2 regions of the Priestia aryabhattai genome follow, and region 1 is predicted to be linked to the other one. Evidence: a T-box and tRNA genes for the amino acid it is inferred to sense, from the RefSeq annotation. Region 1 holds a T-box; the other holds one or more tRNA genes.

Region 1 (12,577 bases):
ATGACTCTTATTCCGAATGTGAACAGTATTACAGCTATTTAGATGACAAGGTGAAAATCGTGTATAAAAATAAAGTCAACGCATAGGGGGTATCAAAGGACATGATAGTTGCAGAGTCATCTAGTAAAAAAAATAAGCAGCTTCAAAAGATTAGCATTATCCATACCTTGGGTCCTAAAGGAACAAATTGTGAAAAAGCAGGCTATCTGTGGTTCGAACACCAAGGCATACAAGGTCAGGTATTTTTACATCAAACGTTGGAAGAAGCTTTAGTTCATGTAAAAGGAACGGAAAGTTCTGCTCTTTTAGGCTGTGCGGTATATCCTTACTTACATGATATTGTGTTCAAAAATTTAACTAGTCTAGAGCTAGTAGATAGCTTTATTATGCCAACGTATAACATGGTACTTGCCTCTAAAGAAGAGGTGATAGCAAACAATAATCTATTAATTGCTTCACATCCTGCCCCTGTTGATTTAGCTCATTCCATCAGTACCAATGTTCAGTTAGTAAATAGTAATGCTCAAGCGGCAATTGACTGCTTAGAAGGAAAGGTAGACGCTTGTATTACAACAAGTAAAGCTGCTAACGAGCAGGGCTTAACAGTTGTAAAAGATTTTGGAGAAGTGCCGATGTGTTTTACGCTCCACGGAAGAAAATAGGCTCAACTTTTTAAAAGAAATAAGGTGAAACAATGATTTCTAAATTAACCCGTATTCATGTACATCTTTTGTTTTGTCTATTAGCCGTCATCGGGGGGACGACATGGGCTTTTCAAAAGACTGGATTAAAAGATAGCTTGCCTTTATGGTCAGCAGGTATGAGGTTTTTAATTGCTAGTTTATTAATCGCCCTCTATCTCTTATTCACAAAAAAAATGGCCGTTTCAAAAGAAGTAGTAATCATTTCAGCATTAAACGGACTTTTTTATTTTGCTCTACCGTTTGGTTCTGTTTATTGGGCCTCTGTTTATTTGCCAAGCGGACTTGTTTCTGTTTTAGCTGCCAGCATTTCAGTGTTTGCCCTTTTATTTAATCGATTGTTTAAAGGAACACCAGCTACAAAAGGACAAAAGATAGGGGTCGTCATGTGCTTAATTGGTATGAGCGTTGTATTTGGAAATCAGCTGTTTATACAGGGAAATGTGATTCAAATAGTAGCAATGATTGTCATTTTAATGGCTATGCTAGGTTCTGCTTTTATAACTGTTCAAGTACAATCTCGCATCAAATCTTTGCCTATTATGACCTTTAATTCATTTTCGATGCTAAGTGGAGGAGCCTGTTTACTGATTGTTAGTTTATTTGTAGAGAATGGAAACCGCACTTTCTCTGGGATTAGTCTTATATCATTATTATATTTGGCCATTATAGGGTCGGTCTTGGGGTTTTCTATTAATATTTATTTATTAAAAAAATGGCATATATCAAAAGCAACGGCGCATTTATTTATTTCACCGGTTATCGCCTTGTATGTAGGGTTTGTCTTTTTAGGTGAAACATTAAACAAACAGGTCTATATAGGTACAGCGTTTGTAATAGCAGGGGTTATATTTATTAACTTGAAAAAGCAAATAGAGAAAAACACAAATAACTCTACTCTTAAATCATCTAAAAATATTTCTGCTAAATAGCTGTTCTAAAAAAGGAGGTTGTTAATCATGTTAACAAAAAATCATACCCAAAGTTTAGTGGAGTTATTGAACGATAAAATAGTACCCGCTCTAAATCAGATAAGAAAATATCAGGGGCCAAATGGAGAAGTCAAAAGAAATTATGAAAAAGCTAGAGAACTCTTATTAAAAGTAGTTGCTGAAACTGAAACGGTATATAACTCTTTAAACTTACCTGAAGTGTGGAATGCATTAAAAAATGACGTATGTAATTGGATTGAAAGAGGACTCGATCAGGTTCCTTACTTTGATCAAACATTAATCACTTATAGTCCACCTGCAAACGGGGAAGCGACGTTCTTTTTAGGACCGATTGTAACGCCTAATGGCCCTACAAAAAGAGGGTTTTATTTAGAGGCTTTTATCGCCGTTCGCGATGAACCTGAAATCATGAAATCAATTGAAGCAGATCTTCCTCACCCTAAAAATGGATGTGAATCTTTAAAGTTGTTAGCTGGAACTCAAGGGTTTATGGAAGGGAAGTGTATTGTATTTTTCCCTGAGAATGTAAAAACAAAAGAAAAAGTAACAAGTCAAAACTTTGCGATATTTTTCTTTAATAAATTTTGCAGCATATACAACGATGATACATTAAAAAGAGCCTATTCTATCTTTCCTGATTTTAACTTTAAATCTCATACTATGAATAGAGAAGACACTTATCAAGCAAGAGTAATCTGGGGATATCTACATGATTATTATCATCACTGCGGAAATAAACCTTTTAACCAACATATACAGGCTAAAATGAATTTTTTTGCAGGCATACTAGAAGAAGTTAAAGTAGATTGCCAGACGGTGCTGACTCTTCATAAAAGAAAATATCCTTTTTGGGAAGAGATAACGGAATTTGTTCTCTTTGAACGACTTTTAAGATACCCTAGTCAGCATAATGCACCTCGAAACTTTGATTCCGGAACAGGATTTTTTCTTTTTAGCTGGCTGGTTGCAAATGGGCGTTCAATATCCCGAAAAAGGGAACATGCTTATCTAGATTTAGACATGTGTTTGAAAGAACTAGATTTTTTAGTAAAAGAAATTGAGGAACTTGAAACGATTCAAAGTGACCTTGACTATAAAGAAGAAGCTGAACATTATGTTCGAAAATACTTATTACCTAGTGAGAACGGTGATAAATTTATTATCCCGGACAATTACTTTATTAATCAGCAAAATAAAAAGATTGAAGTTCCATACTTACTATTCGATGACCATAACCTCTAAGGAGAAGGTGCAATAATGACTACTTTACATTTAAGTAAAATAGGAAACAAAATGACTAATAAAGTAGGCGTTCGCGCCATTATGCATGACATCCAAGAAGTGCTCAATTCTGATCTCAATCAATATGTGAATTTAAGTGCTGGCAACCCTGCAATACTCCCTCAGGTTTATGAAATGTGGGAAGAAGCTTTAAGAGATATTGTAAACGACAAACAATTAAAGAATTTGATTAGCCAATATGGTTCTAGTTACGGTACGCATGAATTAATTGATTGCATAAGAGAATACTTTTCTACGAATTATCATATTAAACTGGACAGAGAACAAGTCTTGATAACTTCAGGAAGTCAAAATCTCTTTTTTTTAGCTCTAAATTCATTTTGCGGTACAAGTAAAGAAGGAAGAGTAAAAAAAGCATTAATACCTATGCTGCCAGATTACGCTGGGTATAGTGGAGTGGGGCTAGAGGAAGGTATAATAGAAGGAATTCCGCCTATCGTCTCAAAGCTTGATAATCATACGTTTCGTTATGAATTTAACGAACAGGCATTTAAAGATAAAATAGCTCAGGATCCAGATATCGGAGCTGTCGTATTATCAAGACCTAATAATCCAAGCGGTAACATTCTTTCAGAAAAAGCCGTACAGTTTATATCCCAAGTATGCAAGGACTATAACATTCCATTGCTAATTGACTCAGCGTACGCACCGCCGTTTCCGGCTATCAATTTTGTTGAAATGAATCCAATTATACATGACAACATCATTCACTGCATGAGTCTTTCTAAAGCCGGTTTGCCTGGAGAGAGAATAGGGATTGCTATAGGAAAAAGTGAATTTATAAAAGTAATGGAAGCATTTCAATCAAATATTTTGATTCACTCTTCTAGGCTAGGTCAACGGATGGTGGTTAACACCTTGAAGAGCGGGAAGTTAGCTGGAATTTCAACTAACTATATAAGAGCTCATTATAAACAGAAACATGACTGTTTAAAAAATCTTTTAACTACACGTATGCCGGATGATATTCCTTGGTATTTGCACAAAGCAGAAGGTTCGTTATTTGGTTGGCTTTGGTTAGAAGGTTTGCCTTTCAGTGATAACGATCTATACAATAAATTAAAAGCGGAAAACTTGATTGTAGTACCAGGAGGGTCATTCTTTCACGGTAGTCAATCTTCTTCTCACAATCAGGAGTGTATTCGCATAAGTCTTACTGCTACAGATGAGGAGTTAAAGAAAGGAATTGATATTCTTTCGTCAGTAGTTAAGGAAATATACAGTTCAGATTTTATATTTCAAATAGAAACAATATAATTTCTTTAAGATTCAGAGATGACAAAAGCCGACCAGTTTTCTAAGGTCGGCTTTTGTTGTTTAGATTAAGTAATAGGTGCATTAGAGAGAACAACCATACATTTTTAATGATGTTTCTCTGTTAGTTGGTTAACTTTATAAGTACCATGTTCTCACTGTTGTAAATTAAAGTTTTTTAGATACTTTTATGACTGTTTCTTTTTCTTTTGAAATACCTTTCACAGTACCTTCTGTTCGTTGGAAACCTTCTCCGCAAAAAGTATGGCTTATTTTTTCGGCAAAAGGTTGACTTGTCTTTAAAGAGTTAATAAGCTCTCGTGCATCATGAGGTTTCATATCTTTATACCAAATACCGTCTGGATAGGAAATTACGACGCATTTATCATGGCATCTTCCATTACATCGAGTGCGAGTGGTGTGTATGTATTCGTCCATCCCTTGATTAGCTATCTCAGTTCGAATCGCTTGTGTAACTTCTTCGGCTCCAACTCGATTGCAGCTGCTTCCATTGCAAATGAGAACGTGATGGTTCGTTTTATCTAAGTTCCATGTAGCCACTTTGATTCCTCCTATTAAAAAGTAATGATTACGATTTAAAAAGCGTGTTAATTCTTTTTTAGCAAAGAGAGAGGCTTTTACTTGATTAGAAATTTACCAGCTTGACTTTTTCACTCCAGGAAGCTGTCCCTTATGAGCTAACTCTCTAAAAGTAATTCTAGAAAGTTTAAATTTACGTAAATATCCGCGAGGCCTTCCCGTTACTTCACAGCGATTATGCAAGCGAGTAGGAGAAGAATCTCTTGGGAGTTTTCGTAGTTCATCATAATTTCCCTGTTCCTTTACCTGTTTTCTTAACTCAGCATATTTTTCGACAAGCGCTTGTCGTTCTTTTCTTTCGCTATTTTTGATTTTTTAGCAAAATAATCAATCCTTTCTTAAGAATTTCATATAAATCGTAATCATTACTATTTATATTTTTACATCATAAACTACTAAGGAAGTAAATGCAACTAATACTTAATCATAAAAGGTGCAGTTTTATAAGTTAAAGATCCTTTAAAGAAGATAATAACATCCAATTTCTTTTGTAATTGGATAATTTTTCGTAATGAAAGCCTCTTATATTTCTGCTAGCATATGAACCACGTCAAGAAATAGCAGGGAGGCTTTTATTTTTATGATGAAGAAACTAGTGATTGCTATAGCAATGCTTATCCCAAGTTTTGGTGCAGGTTACTCAGCAGTTGCTGCAGCGCCCGCTCATGAACAGCACATTCAAGTAAATAAAAATGATAAAGAATTATTAGCTCGTCTTGTATCAGCTGAAGCCAAAGGAGAGTCGTACGCAGGCAAAGTAGCCGTGGCGACAGTTGTATTAAATAGAGTCGACAGCAGCAAATTCCCAGACACTGTAAAAGGCGTTATTTATCAAAAAGGTCAGTACAGCCCAGTCAGCAACGGTCAAATTAATAAACCTGCAGACAAAGGTTCAAAAAAAGCTGTAGAAGAAGCAATTAACTTCCAAGGTCAAGGAAAAGGTTCATTATTCTTCTTTAACCCTGATAAAACGGGAGATCAGTGGCTTCGCGGAAAACAAGAAACAATTAAAATTGGACATCATGTATTTGCAAAATAACTAAAAAAGCTAATGGTTAGCTACATGCTGTCATTAGCTTTTTTACTTGTGTATACAAAATAAACAGTAGAGTAATATTCACTATTAGAGCATTAGAATAAATTTTAAGAAGAAATAACATAGCATGAAGTATGCAAGATGAGTTTTCACGTCCATGTATCTAACAAAATAGTTCCTATGAATTTTCGTCCAATATTTACGCGATTTAAAAAGATTTAATATTTTAGTATATTATCGATAGTCTCTGTTTTACCCGAAGTCGCTATTTCGTTTTATACGCTTTCTTAAGATGTCTCCAAGAGCATTTTGGATTGGCAGGTGCTCGGCTGTTTTGTGATATTTTTGTTGCGGATAGAGGATTTGAATGAGCTGTATATGGGTTCATAACATTTATCTCGCTTTTCTTCTTTTACCTTAAAATAAAAGTAAAGTAAGCATAAAATCAATTTATGATAACGCCGTAAGTAAGTTATGAACATTATAATAAAAAACTTTTTAAGTGGGCGTATTCCTAAGTAACTTTTTAGAAATTCAAGCATAAGGTAATTCTATAACATTAAAAAATAAAAAATATCTCTTGACTTCTGTTAAATTTATACACTATAATCGCTTTTAACAACTAACAAACATTATTTGGCAATGAAAAGGACATGAATTAGATGCAGTTTTCTTCGCAGAGAATAGGGCCACTGGCTGAGAGCCCTTAAGAAATCATCTAGTTTACCACCTTAGAGCTATTGCAGGGAACGTACATAACTGAAACTGCAATCGGTAAAACCGTTATCTTTTTTGAGCGTAAAATACGTATGGGTATTTTACGGAATTAGGGTGGTACCACGGCCGCATTCGTCCCTTCTTTAGGGACGAGTGCGGTTTTTTATGTGGGAAAAATGAATATACAAGCAATGAAAAGGACATGAATCATTTTTGAATTTTCTTTACAGAGAGTAGGGTCACTGGCTGAGAACCCTTAGAAAACGAAATGAATTTACCACCTTGGAGCTGCAGCGGGGAATGTGTATACACTGAAACCGCGACCGGTAAAACCGTTATCTTTTTAAGCGTAAAATACGTATGGGTATTTTACGGAATTAGGGTGGTACCACGGCCGCATTCGTCCCTTCACTAGGGATGAGTGCGGTTTTTTTGATGAATAAAAACATATTGGAGGAATGAACATGTCAAAACAAATGGAAGCAGAAAAACGAAATCACCAAAAATTAGGTCAAGAACTGGAGCTGTTTATGTCGATGGAAGAAGCTCCTGGAATGCCGTTTTTTTTACCTAATGGAATGATTGTTCGAAATGAGTTAGAAAACTACTGGAAACAAAAGCATTACAAAGCAGGCTATCAAGAAATAAAGACACCCCTCATGATGAAACAGGAGCTCTGGGAACAATCAGGGCACTGGGAGCACTACCATGAGAATATGTATTTTTCAAATGTTGACAAACAAAACTATGCGATTAAACCGATGAATTGTCCCGGAGCCATTTTATTGTTTAACAGCAAGAGAAGAAGCTACCGAGAACTTCCGATTCGATACGCAGAGCTTGGATTAGTTCATCGTCATGAGCTTTCAGGCTCTTTAAACGGATTGCTGAGAGTTCGGTCATTCACACAGGACGACGCGCATTTATTCGTAGAACTTAGTCAGATAGAAGCTGAGATTAGCCGCATTCTAGCGTTTATCCATGACTTTTATTCACATTTTGGCTTCGACTACAAAGTGGAGCTATCCACACGTCCTGAAAAATTTATGGGGGATATTGAAACATGGAACCAAGCAGAAAAGTCTCTTCAATCTGTGTTAATTGAAAAAGGCTTAGACTACCAGGTAAATGAAGGAGACGGGGCTTTTTACGGGCCGAAAATCGATTTTCATATTTTAGATTCCTTAGGTCGCAGCTGGCAGTGCGGAACAGTTCAGCTTGATTTCTTAATGCCAGAGAAGTTTGACTGTATGTATATTGGAGAAGACAACAAACCGCACCGCCCTGTAATGATTCACCGCGCTATATACGGATCCGTTGAACGATTTATGGCTATCTTGATTGAACATTACGAAGGTCAATTTCCTCTTTGGTTAGCTCCTGTTCAACTCAAGCTATTGCCTATTGCACCGCCGCATGTGGAATATGCATATAAGGTGAAACATGAGCTGGAGTCACAAGGGTATCGTGTTGAGGTGGATGATCGCATTGAAAAAATAGGTCTGAAAATTCGAGAAGCAGAAATGATGAAAGTTCCTTATATGGCCGTGATAGGAGATAAAGAAGTGGAAAATGAATTTCTTTCCATGCGAAAGCATGGAAAGAAAAATATTGGAACAATAAGTGTTGAAGATGCAGCTATACACTTGAGTAAAGAAATGAATTCAAACGGAGTTTATTGAAACTACTCACCTTACTAAATAGAAAAATCCGATTTTTTAAGTCGGATAGTGATTCCCTTCATTTTGTCTTACACCAAAATGAAGGGAATATTGAACTAGAAGGGTATAAGATAATATATATCAGCGGTATAACTTTTGCCTTAGACAAATGCCGGTATTCTATAAAAAAATTTATCTTATGCCATTCGAATCGTTTGTGCTGGATGAAGCTGAATTCTCATTAGGTAATTTGCTCACCTTTTGCTGATCTCGCTTCTTTTTAGAAGGAGAATAAAAAAGTAATTTAAACATAAAGTACACTCCTAAAGCTAACAAAATACAGCCAATAAGTAAGTTAAGCATCTCTTTCCGCCATTCATACACTTCATTTTTCATCATTATAACACCCGGTAAGATAAAACATTCATAGTTCCTTAAATAATACGTACGTCAGGAGTTTATATCTGGAGATAGTTGGTGAAAAAGTTATCTAAAGACCTATAATTTTATTTTTTAGAATATTATTTTTATTCAAATTTATTATGCATAAGTACAATGATAACTGCTTTATTTAGTTTATAAATCTAAAACATAGCGATATTAAGAAATCGCTTACAAAAACTCTTGAAATATATATAATGATATTAGTATACTAATAGACAAGTTAGTAACTATTTCTATATAATTACTTCTGTATCTAAAGTAGAAATGGGTAGCCAAATGGGAAAAGACGTCATTTTCAGGTTTTTTAATGGGTGAGTGCAACAGAGAGGAGAGAGTGCAATGAGAAAACTATTTAAAAAGAAGTCAATCGAGCAATTATTAGAACAAAGTCAAAACAAATCTCTAGTCAAAACATTAGGAGCATTCGATTTGACTCTTCTTAGTATTGGAGCCGTAATAGGAACGGGGGTTTTAGTGTTAACAGGCTTGGTGGCTGCTAACGATGCTGGACCAGCCGTTATTTTTTCTTTTATACTGGCTTCTATTGTATGCGGTTTTGCTGCGCTGTGCTATGCGGAATTTGCTTCAACTATACCTGTATCTGGCAGCGTTTACACCTATACATATGCAACAATTGGAGAAGTGGTAGCACACTTAATGGGATGGACGTTGCTTTCCGTCTATTTATTAACAATGTCAGCAGTAGCAAATGGATGGTCTTCTTATTTTAACAATTTTTTAGAAGGCTTTGGTTTTTCACTGCCAAAAGAATTGATTACGATTCCTGCAAATGGAGGTCTAGTGAACCTTCCTGCTATTTGTATTACACTTCTTATTACATGGCTGCTTTCAAGAGGAACAAAAGAAAGTAAAAAAGTGAATAACTTTATGGTGCTTGTTAAATTATTTATTATCCTTCTCTTTATTATTGTAGGGGCTTTTTATGTGAAGCCGTCTAATTGGACTCCTTTTATGCCTTATGGAATTGAAGGTGTTGTGACAGGGGGAGCGGCCGTATTTTTTGCTTTCTTAGGCTTTGATGCTCTATCTACATCAGCAGAAGAAGTAAAGAACCCGCAGCGCAATTTGCCAATTGGAATTATTAGTTCACTCGTGATCTGCACGATTATTTATGTAGCAGTATGCCTTGTTATGACTGGAGTTGTTTCTTACAAGGAACTGAACGTTCCAGAAGCAATGGCTTATGTTCTCCATTCAGTAGGACAAAATGCAGTGGCAGGAGTTATTGCTGCAGGAGCTGTCATTGGAATTATGGCTGTTATTTTCGCCTACATTTTTGCAGCAACACGCATTTTATTCTCGATGAGCCGCGACGGCTTGCTGCCAAAAGCATTTGCCAAAACAAATAAGAAAACGGGAGTTCCGACTCTTTCTACTTGGCTAGTAGGCGTTATCGGGGCGTTAATTTCAGGATTTATTGATCTGAAAGAACTTGCGAATTTAGCAAATATCGGAGCTCTTTTAACTTTTGGCATGGTGGGCGTCAGTATTATCATCTTACGTAAAACGCATCCAAATTTAAAACGCGGATTTACAATGCCGTTTGTGCCGGTTTTGCCAATTTTATCTGTAGTATCTTGTTTATTTTTAATGATTAACCTTCCTAAAACAACATGGCTATATTTTAGCATATGGATTGTGCTTGGTATAGTTGTGTATATAGGTTACTCTCGTAAACACAGTCGATTAACAAGTAAAGAAATGAAAAAAGCGAGTTAGAAACAAAAAAAGAGCCTTTCATCAAAGAAAGGCTCTTTTTTTATTCAGTTGTCAGACAGTTAGGACGATTGTTCCATATGTTTTTTGCGTGTTTCCACAATAAAGAGACAAGTACTGATAATAAAAGCAGTTCCTACAAAAATAGCGCCAATCCAAGGAAGTGAAGTAAGTCCCATATGGTTAATGATTACGCCTCCGAAAAAGGCGCCAAAAGCATTTCCTAAGTTAGCAAATGAGTGGTTTGAAGTAGAAGCTAAAGCAGGTGCTTCTTGTGCTAAATTCATAATTTTCACTTGAATACCAGGCATTACAGCAAATGCAGCTGCTCCCCAGAAAAACAGCGTGATAATCGCTGCTGTTGGGCTTTTAACAGTAAACGTAAAAATAGTCAGCACAATGCAAAGAAAAGCAAATATACCTACAACTGAAGGCATTAACTTCCAGTCTGCAAGCTTGCCTCCAACAACGTTTCCAAGTGTAACGCCGCATCCGTATAATACAAGTATCCATGTAACGCTATGTTCACTTACTCCTGTAACGTCTTCAAGAAGCGGTGTAATGTACGTAAAAACAGTAAATAAACTACCGCATCCTATTGCGCTTAAAAGAAGCATTACGAGAAGTTTTGGTTGAGTAAAAGCAGCAAACTGCTGTTTTAGACCCGTTAATTTGTCTTGACCAAGCTTTGGGATAAACAGAATAATACCAATAAATGCAATAATCCCCATGATCGTAATAGCCCCAAATGAAGCTCTCCAACCTAAGTGTTGACCAATGAATGTTCCTACAGGAACGCCGATGATATTTGCAATAGTTAAACCTGCCATCATCGTTGCGACAGCACTTGCACGTTTGTGCGGCTGCACGAGCCGTGAAGCAATAACAGCACCTACTCCAAAGAAAGTACCGTGACACAGTGCCGTAACTAAACGAGCTCCCATCAAAATTCCATAGTTAGGTGCAATAATAGCAATTGCATTTCCGAGAATAAATAAAAGCATGAGTAAACAAAGCAAAAGCTTTTGAGGAAGTCGATGAGTAAAAATGGTTAAAATTGGCGCGCCGATTGCTACTCCTAAAGCGTAGCTCGTAATTAGCTGGCCAGCAGTCGAAATGCTAACATGAAGGTCTTCTGCAACGTTAGGCAGTATCCCCATAATAACAAATTCCGTCATTCCAATAGCAAAAGCTCCAAGAGTTAACGAGATGAGAGCAATTGGAAAGGAATCTTTCTTACTGACCTGCTCATTAGCATGCATTGTATTCATGTGTAGTCACCCTTTCTGTGTATAAAATTTATATCTTCTTAAAAAGAAGTCAATTACTAATAATACTTAAGTGATTGAGCTTTGACAACCAAAAAAGTCGATGTAAGCGGTATCTTTTAAAATTCCATTTATCTTTATCATATATGAAGACAGTCAGACATAAATTTATTGACAGAATAAAGTTTAGTCCTATAAACTATTTTTAAAGTTAAATAGTTTATACCTATAAACTAAATGAGTAAAGGAGGGAAAATAAGTGACGAAAAGCAAGTTATATCAAGCTGTAGAACTTTTTGAAGAAGTTTTGTTTGTAGGAACAGAAGTGATTCATAGAGAGATAAGCCATAACCTCTTCGAACATGTCTCAAGGCAGCAGTTTGATTTGCTAAATAGCTTAATGATCAAAGGCCCGTCCTCACCTGGCAGTCTCGCTGTCTTACAAGGTGTTCATAAAAGTGCCATTTCCAATCGAATCAAAAAACTATTAGAGAAAGGGCTTGTAGAGTGGGACACTAACGAACTAGAGAGCGATAAACGTTCTAAGCTTATTAAGATTACGGCTGAAGGAGAAAAGGTAATAAATGACGGGAATGCTGCCTGTTTTGGTATCATTGAGAATTTGTTTGATGATGTAGAAGAAGAAAAAATAGATACATTTATTGAAATTCTTACAATGGCAAAAGAAAAGTTAAATACAAAAGGGGAAAGCAAAGAATGAAATTTATCGTGAAATTTAAATGGGTGATTGCTGCCTTTATTTTAGCTTTAACGGTTATATTGATGCTAACGGCACCGAATTTAACAAAGCTTGCAAGTGAAAAAGGACAGTCCCAGCTTCCAGATGATGCAGTTTCATCTAGAGCCAGCCAAATTTTAAAAGATGCCGGGGAAGACAGTAACA
Region 2 (12,577 bases), on a different contig from region 1:
TTTGGTTTATTTTACGCTCCTCTTTGTTTTGCTTCAGCCTACGGTCCCGGTTGGCTTATTGCAGGCACTTGGCAAATCACGATTTTATCGGGGTCTCTCCTAGCTCCTTTGTTTTACAAGGAAGGAAAACAGCGAGGAGTCATTCCTTTTAAACAGCTAGGGTTTTCGTTTATTATTTTAATAGGAGTTGTGCTCATGCAGCTTGAGCATGCGACTGAACTGTCGGCCGCTACTGCCTTGCTTTGTACCATTCCAATTTTGATTGCCTCTTTTGCGTATCCGCTTGGCAACCGTAAAATGATGGAGGTGTCGTCACTTAATACTTTTCAGCGCGTGCTTGGAATGACACTTTCAAGCCTGCCGTTTTGGATTATTCTTTCTGTCTATGCCTACGTGACCGCTGGACTACCAAAAACAACTCAGATTTATCAAAGCAGTTTAGTTGCTTTACTTTCAGGCGTATGTGCAACGGTTTTATTTTTTGCGGCAACCGACCTTGTTAAAAAAGATTCTCAAAAGTTAGGTGCAGTTGAAGCTACACAATCGATGGAAGTTTTATTTGCTCTGCTAGGTGAGGTCTTCCTTCTATCAAGTCCTTTACCATCGATTCTTTCTTGGGTTGGAATGGGAATTATCGTAGCAGGTATGGTTCTTCACAGCTACCAAACGAGCCATAAAAAAGCTATACCGCAAAAAGAATTGACCTACTAACCAATAACAAAAAGAGCGTCTCAGTCGGCGCTCTTTTTGTTTATACAACAGATCTTCTTTCTAAATTGAAGACATTAACCTGCTCAGCATCAAAGCGGCTTAGCAATGAGTCTACTCCGTACTCAAGTGCAAAAGCACGTTCATTTTCTGAAATCGGAACGGCTTGCAGGAACGTTACTTTTTTATCAGATAGTTCAATCGTTGAAAAATTATCCCATAAAAACGGCGGAATCAGCAAAATGTGCTGCATATGAAAGCTGTCATCAAGGACCGCAATGACGTCTTTATAAATAGCTCCTGGGAAGATGGACACGTGAGATTTCATCATATGGAAAATACAGTTTGCTAAAATAGCAGAATAAATACCGAATTCCTCATGACAAGCCCCAACGATTTCAATTCGAAGCGGGATCCCTCCAACTGTATAGCCTGTCGGACAGTGGTGTCCACCGAGCGTTGCATACGCGGTTACGTCTTGACGCGGATGATTTTCACACGCCACAACGTGAATACCATGCTTTTTTCGTTCATCTGAATAATCTTCAATTCGGTCCTTTTGACCAAATACATCTATTGCTTTATGTATAATTAATTCTTCATCTTTTGTAAAATTACTCATAAAAAACCTCCTTGCTTGCGACCTTAAAAAGCCCCCTACTGTACAGCATATACTACCGCACTCGCTTACGATATAGTTTTTAGAAAATGTGATAGAAATGTTATCGTTTCGTAACATACTATGAAATTGTACCAAGAAGCAAACAAGAAACCTTAACCAAATTTTTCTTTTTCCATAAAAAATAGAGCCTGCGCCATGGCAGCCTCTATTTTTCGGAGACATTATTATGAAATAATTTGTAATTCTTTTGAGTACTTCGTTAACGTTTTGTATCCATCTTTTGTAATGATTACATCATCTTCAATACGCACGCCTCCGAGCCCTGGAATATAGATACCCGGTTCAATCGTATACACCATGCCTTCTTGAAGCACATCATCATTGTTGCGGCTCATTGAAGGAAACTCATGCACGCTGATACCAAGACCATGACCAAGACGATGCAAGAAATAGTCTCCATACCCTGCTTCTGTAATAATATTACGTGCTACCATGTCCAAGTCACCAATGCGAGTGCCCGGCTTGGAAGCTTCAAGAGCTGCCTGCTCGGCGCGCTGTACCGTTTCATAGATTTCTTTTTGCTTATCATTAATCGACTTATAAGCTACTGTCCGCGTAATATCTGAACAGTATCCGTCTAGTACTACACCTAAATCAAACAGAACCATATCGCCTGGCTTTAACGTGCGAAGACCTGGGTTCCCGTGGGCTTCTCCTGTTTTTTCACCAAATAAAACCATGGTTGAAAACGACATCTCACGAATTCCTTTTCGCTTTAACTCGTATTCAATTTTAGCCAGAACATCCATTTCCGTAACGCCTTCTTTTAAAGCAGCTACGCCTACTTCTACACCAAAATCAGCTAGTTCAGCTGCTTTTTGCAGAATCTCAACTTCACGCTCATCTTTAATTAAACGCAGCTGATTTAATTTCTCTTCTGCTCCAACTAGCTCAGCATTTGGATATAAGTTAAGTAGTTCTTCAGCTCGCGCATACAGCAGCTGCTCTTTCTCTACAGCAACCTTTTTCACATCTATTACGTTTCGTTTATGTAAAGCTTCTTTGATGAGTTCCCAAGGATTTTGATGATCTTCATATCCAATCACATCAAACTTCCAGCCGGCTTCTTTTGCTTGACCCACTTCCATTGATGGACAAATAAGCATCGGCTCCACTTCGTGAAATACAAATAAGCCAAGCAGACGCTCATGCGGATCCGTGTGAAATCCAGTTAAATAAAATACGTTTTCAGTTGACGAAATAAAGGCCGTTTCTACATTCTTTTCTTTCAGCCATGATACGACTTTTTGCAAACGTGCTTCCATTAAAAAAACCCCTTTCATTGTGCAATATTACTATTATAACATAGTTATTTAGCAATATTGTACAATGAATAGAGGTTAAGACAAAGCCGCGTGAAGAGTAGTAAGCTGCTCTTTAATCGCTTTTCGTTGAATACTTACTTTCATCAGCCAGCCATTTTCTCCGTATCTATAAATAAATTCGTACGTACCTTTAGGAAAATATTCTTTTACCAGCATGTCTCGGTTTTCAATAAATCCCGGATCGCCAATAAAATAGTTACCTTCTTCAAGCGGAAGCTCATGAACTTTTTTTTCTAGCTGCTTCTCTTCGTCTTCATCATCATCTATAACAATGTGCAGACCACCTTCATCACGCACAACGTCAAATTCACCGTTTTGTTCAAGCTCAAGCACCGGCACCACTTGCCCATTTACCGTTAGCAGCTGCTTGGTTCCTTCAAGAACCTGAGACCAATGATCATCGTATAAAGTAGCAGAATAAAAAACATAGCCCTGAGATTTATATAATAAAAGCAGCTGTTCAAAATGATTTTTCACTTGTTCTTTATCAAACAGAATAACAAAATGCTTTCGATAGAAAAAACTTGTAAAAGGCAGAATAGACGATTGATTAAGCTCTTTAATTATTTCAGCACTATCTTTACCTGAAATAATAGCTCCGGTCAATTCCCCCGCGCCATAAGGTTTCCAATGACTCAACGCCGCTTCTGGAATCAGCACAAGGTTCGAAGATGACACATATATACTCATTCGCTTCACTCCTTTTTTCTACATTTAGACCTATATTTAATCCTCGACAAACAGAGACTTTCCTCTTATTCCATTCTTAAAAGACAGAACTTTTTCCCTAACTATGATAGATTATAACAAATATCCTCGAAAAAAATAACCTTTATTTCCTCTTTCTTCTATTTGTATACTTCTCTTATTTTAGCTGTCTCTGCAGATTTACTAGTGAACGTACTTGCTAATCTAATTCCTTAGTGTTAATTTTATTATGTCGTTTTATAATTTTTTGCATAATTGGTTTCAAACAAAAAAGTATTAATATTTTTGAATGCGATGGTGAGACATTTGGAAGAACGTACAGAACGTAAACAACATAAAAGAAAGAAGCAAAGAAAAAAGAAACGCTTTAGAAAGCTACTTCTTTTCTTTCTAATTCTTCTAATCGCCGCTGGTGCGTATGTGTATTATCAATACCAACAAGGGTTAGCAGAAGCAGACGGAGCTTTTGGGAAAGATGGACAGTTTGATTTTAATGGTGCAAGTGCCAATTTAGATAGCATGAATGTGCTACTTCTTGGAATTGACTCTCGAGGTGAAGAACATTCGCGTGCCGATACAATTATGATTGCTCATTATGACAAAGACAGCAATCAGCCTAAAATTGTTTCTTTGATGCGTGATTCATATGTGGATATTCCTGGACATGGCAAAAACAAATTAAATTCAGCCTATGCATTTGGCGGGCCCGAATTAATGCGTAAGACAATTAAAGAAAACTTTGGCGTAGATGTAAACTATTATGCCGTTGTTGATTTTAAAGGTTTTTCTAAAGTTGCCGATACGATTGCCCCTGATGGAATTACGGTTACCGTGCCACACGAAATGTCATCAGGAATTGGCATAACGCTAAAACCTGGAAAACAAACTCTTCACGGAGATAAATTACTAGGATACGTGCGATTCCGACACGATAGCCAAAGTGATTTCGGGCGCGTGAAGCGTCAACAAGAAGTTATTGGTAAATTAATGGATGAAGCTCTTCAAGTAAAGACGCTGGCGAAAGCTCCTAAGCTATGGGGAGTCATTGATCCATATGTGGATACGAATATTCCGCCAAAAACATTTATTGTGATAGGAAAAGATTTCTTAGTTGGAAATCAGCCAGATTTAAAATCTCTTCGTTTACCGGTTGAAGGTTCCTATTCAAATGAACGAGTATCCGGTATTGGTGCTGTTTTAAGCATAGACCTTGAAGAAAACAAACAAGCATTACAGTCATTTTTAAATTAGGAAAAGGTGTCCATTAGCGGACACCTTTTTTTATACTATTCAAAAAAACTTCTGTTTTTCCTCCCTATCCTTCAAAAAAATTTCAGCTTCGACAAAAAATGGAGATGAAATCAAGCTATTTTCTAGGAAGCAGCTGTTTCTTTAGAGTTCTATTTTTTCTATCACATGCGTATATGAAATGAGAAGCACTTCTTTTTTATATTTTTTAGTCAAGGAGATGAAATTATGAAATTATATGGTTTTCAATCTGAAGAAGAGCGTTCCTTTCTTCATTCTACCTATAAAGTAAACCCATTGCTTTCTCATACTGGAGATGTCAAAATCAGCTTTTTATCTTTTCAAGAAAATGATTATACCCCCCGTCAAGAAGCTACGATTCCACAGCTTCTTTTAGTCGTTCATGGGGAAGGCTGGGTAGCTGGCGATAACGGACTGAAAATTTATATCAAACAAGGTGAATCAGCATTTTGGAGAGCCGGGGAATCTTTTGAAGTCGGGAGTCTAACTGCTATGACAGGATTACTAATTGAAGGATTAGATATTGCTCCTCAAAAGCTGCTTACTTCTTTCTCACGAACAAATGTAAATTAAAAAGCCGCTTTGACGCGGCTTTTTTTATTGTCTTAGTAATTGAGCGTAGCTTTCTGCACTATCTTGCATGACTTTGTCACTCAGGTCACCGCCTGCTCCTTGAAATAAAAATGGGGTTTGGAACTTCATACCTGTTAAATTTGCCATAGCTTGAAAAGGAAGAAGCAGATTACTCATTGGATAACGGTTGTAGCCGCCTTCTTGATAAGCTTCTGCAGGGCCTCCTGTGGAAGTAGCCACGATAAACTCTTTTCCGTGAAGTTTAGTGCCTTTGCTGCCATAAGCCCATCCGTATGTTAATACAACATCTTGCCACTCTTTTAAGAGTGCTGGTGAGCTGTACCAGTAAAATGGAAATTGAAAAACAATACGATCGAATTGAACAGCTAACTCCTGCTCTTTTTCTACATCAATTTTAGAATCGGGATAGGCTGCGTATAAATCATGAACGTACACATTCTCTTCTTTTTTTACTCGCTCTGCCCACGCTTTATTAATACGAGAAGATGCTAAGTTTGGATGTGCTAAAATAATCAGTGTTTTCATTTTGATACTCTCCTTCTGATGTCTGTGCTTGCTTTATTCTTTCCTATTTTTTATGCTTGCCTCTAACAGCTTGTTCAGTCATTCTTTCCTTTTTAGTCAGGAAATCCGAGCTAGTTTACACTTATAAACTACCAGTATTATCATTCTTCTTCAACAAAATTGATTTCGCTTTTATCCCCTTTGATTTTCTTATGTATCCAAAACGGCAGATAAAGGACAAGAAAGCTAAGAATCATGATTCCCTCAACCCATACTAAATACCAAGGATGAGGTCCTAGAATATCCAACAAGGAAGCGTGCCCTGGCTTTTTCATCATGTATAAATAATTCGCACCGATCAAACGATTCATTATATAGATAAAAGCTCCATAAAGATTAACAAACAGCACGCTTACCCATAAAGAACGAAATGTCGGCTGATATCTGCAGGTAGCAATTAGCACACAGCAAGCAAGTACCACACCGCCATGAGATACATAGAACTGCACATAGCGAAACTGGGCATACGCATAACCGCCAAGGTCTGGGGTAATCATCGCTTGAACAGAGCTGCTGATTCCTGCGAAGTACACAAAATAAAAAAGAAACCTGCTTTTGGTTATCAGCATAACAGCAGCCAGCAGCACGACTATATCACTTAGCTGAAGAGGCAAAGAAGTTTTAGCAGACCACTGATGGCAGTCGATTTCCCAAGCCTGGTAGGCCACTTCTGAAGCTATTAGAACGAATGAAAGCAAACCGAACACACACATCTTCCTTCTCAGCTGCTTTCGACACCAAAAAATACATGCTCCTATGACAACGATGATGGCTAAAGTTACAAGATGTTCAACTGAAAAAAGCTGAAAGGAATGTTGTACAGGATGACACGTAAAAAACCTATTCATACCGGCGCCTCCCTTCCATCAGAAAACAAATTCGGTACCTTTAGCTTGTTCATAAGACCTTATTTTCATTAATGCGCAGTTTTCTCACAATAAAAAAGCAATTACACAGCAGCTGGTGCCTGTAATTGCTTTTTTTTCATTTTTATTCTTTAATTAATCCTTTTTTCACTAAGAATTGATGAGCGACTTCTTCAGCCGTTTTCCCTTTCGCATTTACTTGATAGTTCATTTCACGCATTTCGTCGTCACTGATTTTACCGCCCAGTTGATTTAAGATTTTTTTCAGTTCAGGGTGCTCTTTTAGCGTATCTTCACGAAGCACAGGCGCTCCTTGATACGGAGGGAAGAACTGCTGGTCGTCTTTTAAGACTTTTAAACCAAACTGTTTGATTTCAGGATCCGTTGCGTAAGCATCAAGCATGTTAATATCGCCTTTTTCTACAGCGCGATAGCGAAGCTTGGGCTCCATCGTTTTAATATTCGGGAAGGTAAGGCCATATTCTTTCTGAATGCCTACATAGCCGTCTTCACGATCTTTAAACTCAAGCGTCAACCCTGCTTTTACTTTATCTCTTGCATTTGCCAAATCCGAAATAGTCGTTAGATTATTTTCTTTTGCAAATTCTTTTGTTACTGTCAATGTGTACGTATTATTAAACTTCATTGGATCTAAATAGACAAGGCCGAATTTCTTTTGAAATCCTTCTTTTGCTTGATTGTACACCTGTGTTTCATCTTTGCTGTCCGGCTGTTCCTTTAGATGCGTCACAATGGCTGTACCCGTATACTCAGGGTACAAATCAATCTCCTTGTTACGCAGAGCCTCAAATACAAATACCGTTTTTCCAAGTGACGAACGCAGATTTACTTTCATATCGGTTTGATCTTCAATTAATTCTTTGTACATATTAATTAAAATATCTTGTTCTGCGCCAATTTTCCCTCCGATAACAAGGTCTGGTTTTGTTGCGCTCATCGCAGCAAACGGAGAAACAAGAATGAGTATTAATACGATAATCATAATGAACGAGCGTTTTTTAGATCCTTTTTTAGCCGAGTGTTCAATCGTTCGCAGAATTCCATCGAAAATAAGCGCTAATAATGCTGCTGGAATGGCTCCTAATAAAATCAAACTATTATCACTTCGGTCAATACCAAGCAAAATTAAGCTTCCCAGTCCGCCTGCTCCGATAAGAGCCACGATTGTCGCTGTACCAATAATCAGTACCATCGCTGTGCGAATTCCAGCCATAATGACAGGAAGTGCAAGAGGAAGTTCTACTTTAATTAATCGTCTCCACGAGTTCATCCCCATCGCTTTGGATGCTTCAATTAAAGATGGGTCCACTTCTTTAATTCCGGTATATGTATTTCGTACAATAGGAAGAAGCGAATATAAAAACAGTGCAATAACCGCGGGAAAAGTTCCAATTCCGACAAGAGGAATTAGTAATCCTAATAAAGCGAGTGAAGGAATGGTTTGCAGTACGGCTGTTACCCCAATGATAGGTTCAGCAATGCGGTCATGCCTCGTTAAGTACAGCCCGAGCGGCACTGAAATTAACACGGCGATAACAAGAGCCAGTACTGAAATTTGGATGTGTTCTAGAAGAGCTTGAAACAGTGTGTCTCCCCGTTGATCTAATAATGTGCTCAGTGTATTCATTACAGCGTTCCTCCTTCTTTCATTTTATCAGAAAGAAACGCTAATAGAGTTTTGCGCGTTACAACGCCAATGCGCTTGCTCCCTTTTTTCACGGCTACTGCTTCATGGTCGTAAAGGGCGTCCATTGCTTGCTGAACAGTGGCGGTTGAAGCTAACTCTTCAGTTGCTTCTACGTCTGGTTGTTCACTTTTTTTTACAAACATATCCAATGTCTCAAATAAAGCATTGCCTTGATTTCCAATAAACGTTTTTACAAATTCATTTTTAGGCTTTTGAATGAATTCTTCCGGCGTTCCAACTTGGACAATTTCTCCATCTTTCATCAGGCAAATACGATCTCCAAGCGTCATCGCTTCGCTCATATCATGCGTAACAAACACAAATGTTTTTTTGATTTTTTCTTTTAAGCTAATAACATCTTGCTGAAGCTGTTCGCGGCTTAACGGATCGAGGGCACTAAAGGGTTCGTCCATTAAAATAACGGGAGGATCAGCTGCGAGGGCACGTGCTACACCGACACGTTGCTGCTGGCCACCTGAGAGCTCAGACGGCTTTCGGTTTCGATACTGCTTTGGGTCTAGTCCTACCAAGGTAAGCAGTTCATCAATGCGCTTTTTGATTTTATTTTTCTTCCAATGCTTCATCTCGGGTACAATGGCTATATTTTCGGCAATGGTCATATGAGGAAAAAGAGCAATCTGCTGCAAGACATAACCAATGTTCCAGCGTAACTCATGTATGTTGTGGTCCGATACGAGCTTATCTTTTATGTATAGTTCTCCTTCGGTAATATCATGAAGACGGTTAATCATTTTTAAGGTGGTTGTTTTCCCACACCCACTCGGACCAATTAAAACGAAAAACTCCCCTTCTTTAATTTCTAGATTAATATTTTTCACGGCAGTTGTACCGTCTGGGTATTGCTTTGACACATTCTTAAACGTAATCAAATTATCGTTCACACTCCCTGTTGAAATTTAACCCCTAGTTTCGTGTACCCAATACTTAGAAGCAATAAACATTCTTTTAAGAATATTTTTAAATATGATTCATAAGACTTAGTGGAAAAGATACACATGTTTTCTAACAGCTTCCTAATAAAGCTATCAAACTGTTAAAGTTTTCACAAGGTGAGGAAGAATAATTTTAAAGCCAACAAAAATAAAAAAACCTCCTTTCAACAAGAAAGAAGGTTTTTTAGTATGCTAGCGACAGGGATCGAACCTGCGACCTCTTGCTTACCATGCAAGTGCTCTACCTACTGAGCTACACCAGCGTCTTGGAAAATTATATCACGTTTAAATTCATTTAGGAAGCGCTTTTTTAAATTTTTTTATTGGTATATTCTCTAATTTGCGTCTTCTGAAATTCGCACTTTCTACAAAGTTCCATATTTTATGTTAGAACTCCTTACATAAATTGTGTGAATTTTCTTTTTCTATATTACCCTTAGTAAAAGAGCTTACAAAAGAAGGGAAGAAAATAGATGGAACAACAACCAACCATGACCAAATCAAAAACGGCAACTCCCTACCCAAGAGACTGCACGTTCAGCCTAGAAGATTGGACGACGCTCGCCAAGTATTGGTACCCCGTCGCACGCTGTAGTGATGTAACAGAGAAACCAACGTCCGTAAAGTTACTAGATGTAAATCTAGTTCTATACCGCACCACAAACAAGGTTGTAGCGGCTCGTGATTTATGCGTTCACCGAGGTACACCGCTTAGCATGGGCTGGGTGGAAGATGATGAGATTATCTGTCCTTACCACGGCTTCCGCTATGCAACAGACGGCGCATGCACGTCGATTCCAGCTCACCCCGACGCCAACATTTCTCCCCGCCTGTGCATGGCCGTCTATCCAGTTATTGAACGATTTGGATTAGTGTGGACTTCCCTGACAGGAGAACAAGATAACCTGCCTTATTTCGATGCGTGGGATGACCCTGATTTTCAGCAAATTGTTTGTCCGAGTTTTGATATCATGGGTTCAGCCGGTCGTCAAATGGAAGGCTTTTTAGACGTAGCTCATTTTGCTTGGGTTCACACGGACACGTTTGGCGATCGAAACAACGCTTTTGTGCCTAAATATAAAGTAAGCGAAACAGATTATGGGCTTCATGTAGAATATACGAGCACCGTGAGCAATTATTCTAAAGAACAGCAGCATTTAAATCCACCCGATTTTAAATGGCTTCGCGTCTTTGATGTTTATCCGCCGTTTACAGCTACATTAAAGGTTTACTTCCCGCAAGGCGCAGAGCTGTGGATTATGAACGCAGTCTCTCCTATTTCAGCCCGCGAAACGCGTTTATTCGCGCCAATCGCTCGAAACTTTGACAAAGATTCGAGTGTCGAAGGTGTGTATGACTTTAATCTTCGCGTCTTTGACGAAGACCGTGAAATGGTTGAAAACCAAAAGCCTGAAGACTTGCCTTTAGACCTGCAGATGGAAGCGCATATTATGGCTGATCAAACGTCCATTGGCTACCGGAAATTATTAAAGAAAATGGGCTTAAGCTTTAGATATACAAGCTAAAAAAATCCCCGCTGTCTAAGCGGGGATTTTTTTTTATTTAGCAAACTGCTCGCGTCCTGCTTTTTCCTTTACCACTTCATCTTCACTTGCTGGCGTTGCGCGTTTCATAAACAATGAAAGAATTAATGCAACCACCACTAGTACTACTGAGACGGCAAACGCATCGTTAATTCCTTGCACCATTGCCTGCATCCCAATTTGTTCTTTGATTTGAGCTGCCCCGGCTGCCGTTGCATTAGCTGACCCTGCTCCGCTCATTGCATCTTGAGCCAGCTCTTTTGCATGCGTAGCTGTACGGTTTGACATCACCGTTACTAAAAGAGCCGAACCAATAGCTCCCGATACTTGTTGAAGCGTATTATTCATCGCAGTACCATGCGGATTAAAGCGCTGCGGCAGCTGATTTAACCCGTTTGTCATAACCGGCATCATAACCATAGACATTCCGAACATGCGAAGCGTGTAAAGCGTAATGAGCGTTGTATACGTCGTATTAAGCTCTAAGTTACTGAAGAAATACGTCGTAACCGCTGTAATAGCTAGACCCGTTACAGCCAGTGCACGCGCTCCGAATTTATCAAATAATTTTCCGGTAATCGGTGACATCACACCCATTAATAACGCACCCGGAAGCATTAATAGTCCTGAATGAAGCGGAGAAATGCCTCGTACGGTTTGAACATAAATTGGCATTAACAGCATCGCTGAGAATAATGCCATTGTGATCACCATTGAAATCGTTGACGATAAAGCAAACATTGGATATTTAAAAATGCGGAATTCAAGCATAGGTGTTTCTAACTTGAACTGACGCGTAATAAATAAAATCAGAGCCACAGCTCCTACGATAATTGTGCCGTACACTTCCATAGAATCCCAGCCTTTATCTCCTGCTGAGCTAAATCCGTATAGAAGTCCTCCAAATCCAATTGTAGATAACACAAGGGATAAGAAATCCAAATTGATTTCCACTTTTTCTTTTTTGTCTTTTAATAGGAAGAAAGCGCCTATTAATACAATTGCCGCAATCGGCGTAACAAGGTGGAACAGCATTCTCCACTCATAGTGTTCAATTAGCCACCCTGATAATGTAGGACCAATTGCCGGAGCAAAAATCATAACTAAACCGAAAATCCCCATCGCAGCTCCGCGTTTTTCTAATGGAAAACTTGTTAGCAATACGTTCATTAAAAGCGGCATCATGATGGCCGCGCCTGATGCTTGAATAATACGAGCGGTTAACAATACAGAAAATACGGGCGAAGCACCGGCAAGTATCGTTCCTGCTGTAAATAAAGTCATCGCCGTTAAAAATAATCCTCTGACAGAATAGCGCTGAATTAAAAAAGCGGTAGTTGGAATCATAATACCATTCACCAACATATAACCAGTAGAAAGCCACTGGACAGTTGACGTTGTCACATCTAAGTCTTTCATGATAGACGGCAGCGCCACGTTTAATAACGTTTCATTCAACAATGAGATAAAAGCGCCAATTAACAAAATAGCAATTATGCCATACGGCGGCTTTTCCATTTGATTTATTGATTGACTCATTATTGTACCTCCTTATACTTTAAGTTCATTTTTTTAGACACATGTTCTACATAGAGTATGTTATACTCTGAGTTCAATTTATGCAAGCGAAAAATCCTGCGTTAATACCCTTTACTC

Evidence for each region. The T-box of region 1 lies ahead of thrS (threonine--tRNA ligase). A T-box ahead of a tRNA ligase gene usually reads a tRNA of that ligase, here a tRNA-Thr.
Region 2: it has a tRNA-Thr gene. The T-box ahead of thrS (threonine--tRNA ligase) is inferred to sense a tRNA for this amino acid. The anticodon was not compared.

Annotation. Positions count from the first base shown of each region.
Region 1 is NZ_JAMBOQ010000002.1:1,037,210-1,049,786, reverse strand. Features, by position in the region: gene M3225_RS12350 (ATP-grasp domain-containing protein) at 1-86, shown strand, start outside; gene M3225_RS12345 (hypothetical protein) at 102-662, shown strand; gene M3225_RS12340 (DMT family transporter) at 695-1,633, shown strand; gene M3225_RS12335 (DUF6421 family protein) at 1,661-2,896, shown strand; gene M3225_RS12330 (valine--pyruvate transaminase) at 2,912-4,213, shown strand; gene M3225_RS12325 ((2Fe-2S) ferredoxin domain-containing protein) at 4,379-4,771, opposite strand; partial or broken gene rpsN (30S ribosomal protein S14) at 4,865-5,142, opposite strand; gene M3225_RS12315 (cell wall hydrolase) at 5,391-5,849, shown strand; T-box leader at 6,480-6,706, shown strand; T-box leader at 6,746-6,974, shown strand; gene thrS (threonine--tRNA ligase) at 7,028-8,245, shown strand; gene M3225_RS12305 (hypothetical protein) at 8,417-8,620, opposite strand; gene M3225_RS12300 (amino acid permease) at 9,008-10,408, shown strand; gene M3225_RS12295 (MFS transporter) at 10,468-11,676, opposite strand; gene M3225_RS12290 (MarR family winged helix-turn-helix transcriptional regulator) at 11,933-12,394, shown strand; gene M3225_RS12285 (MMPL family transporter) at 12,391-12,577, shown strand, end outside.
Region 2 is NZ_JAMBOQ010000001.1:297,440-310,016, forward strand. Features, by position in the region: gene M3225_RS01555 (DMT family transporter) at 1-711, shown strand, start outside; gene M3225_RS01560 (suppressor of fused domain protein) at 752-1,330, opposite strand; gene M3225_RS01565 (M24 family metallopeptidase) at 1,555-2,655, opposite strand; gene M3225_RS01570 (hypothetical protein) at 2,731-3,405, opposite strand; gene M3225_RS01575 (LCP family protein) at 3,943-4,674, shown strand; gene M3225_RS01580 (hypothetical protein) at 4,900-5,265, shown strand; gene M3225_RS01585 (NAD(P)H-dependent oxidoreductase) at 5,290-5,811, opposite strand; gene M3225_RS01590 (YwaF family protein) at 5,952-6,698, opposite strand; gene M3225_RS01595 (ABC transporter permease/substrate-binding protein) at 6,841-8,364, opposite strand; gene M3225_RS01600 (ABC transporter ATP-binding protein) at 8,364-9,314, opposite strand; tRNA gene M3225_RS01605 (tRNA-Thr) at 9,568-9,640, opposite strand; gene M3225_RS01610 (aromatic ring-hydroxylating oxygenase subunit alpha) at 9,851-10,903, shown strand; gene M3225_RS01615 (DHA2 family efflux MFS transporter permease subunit) at 10,937-12,460, opposite strand.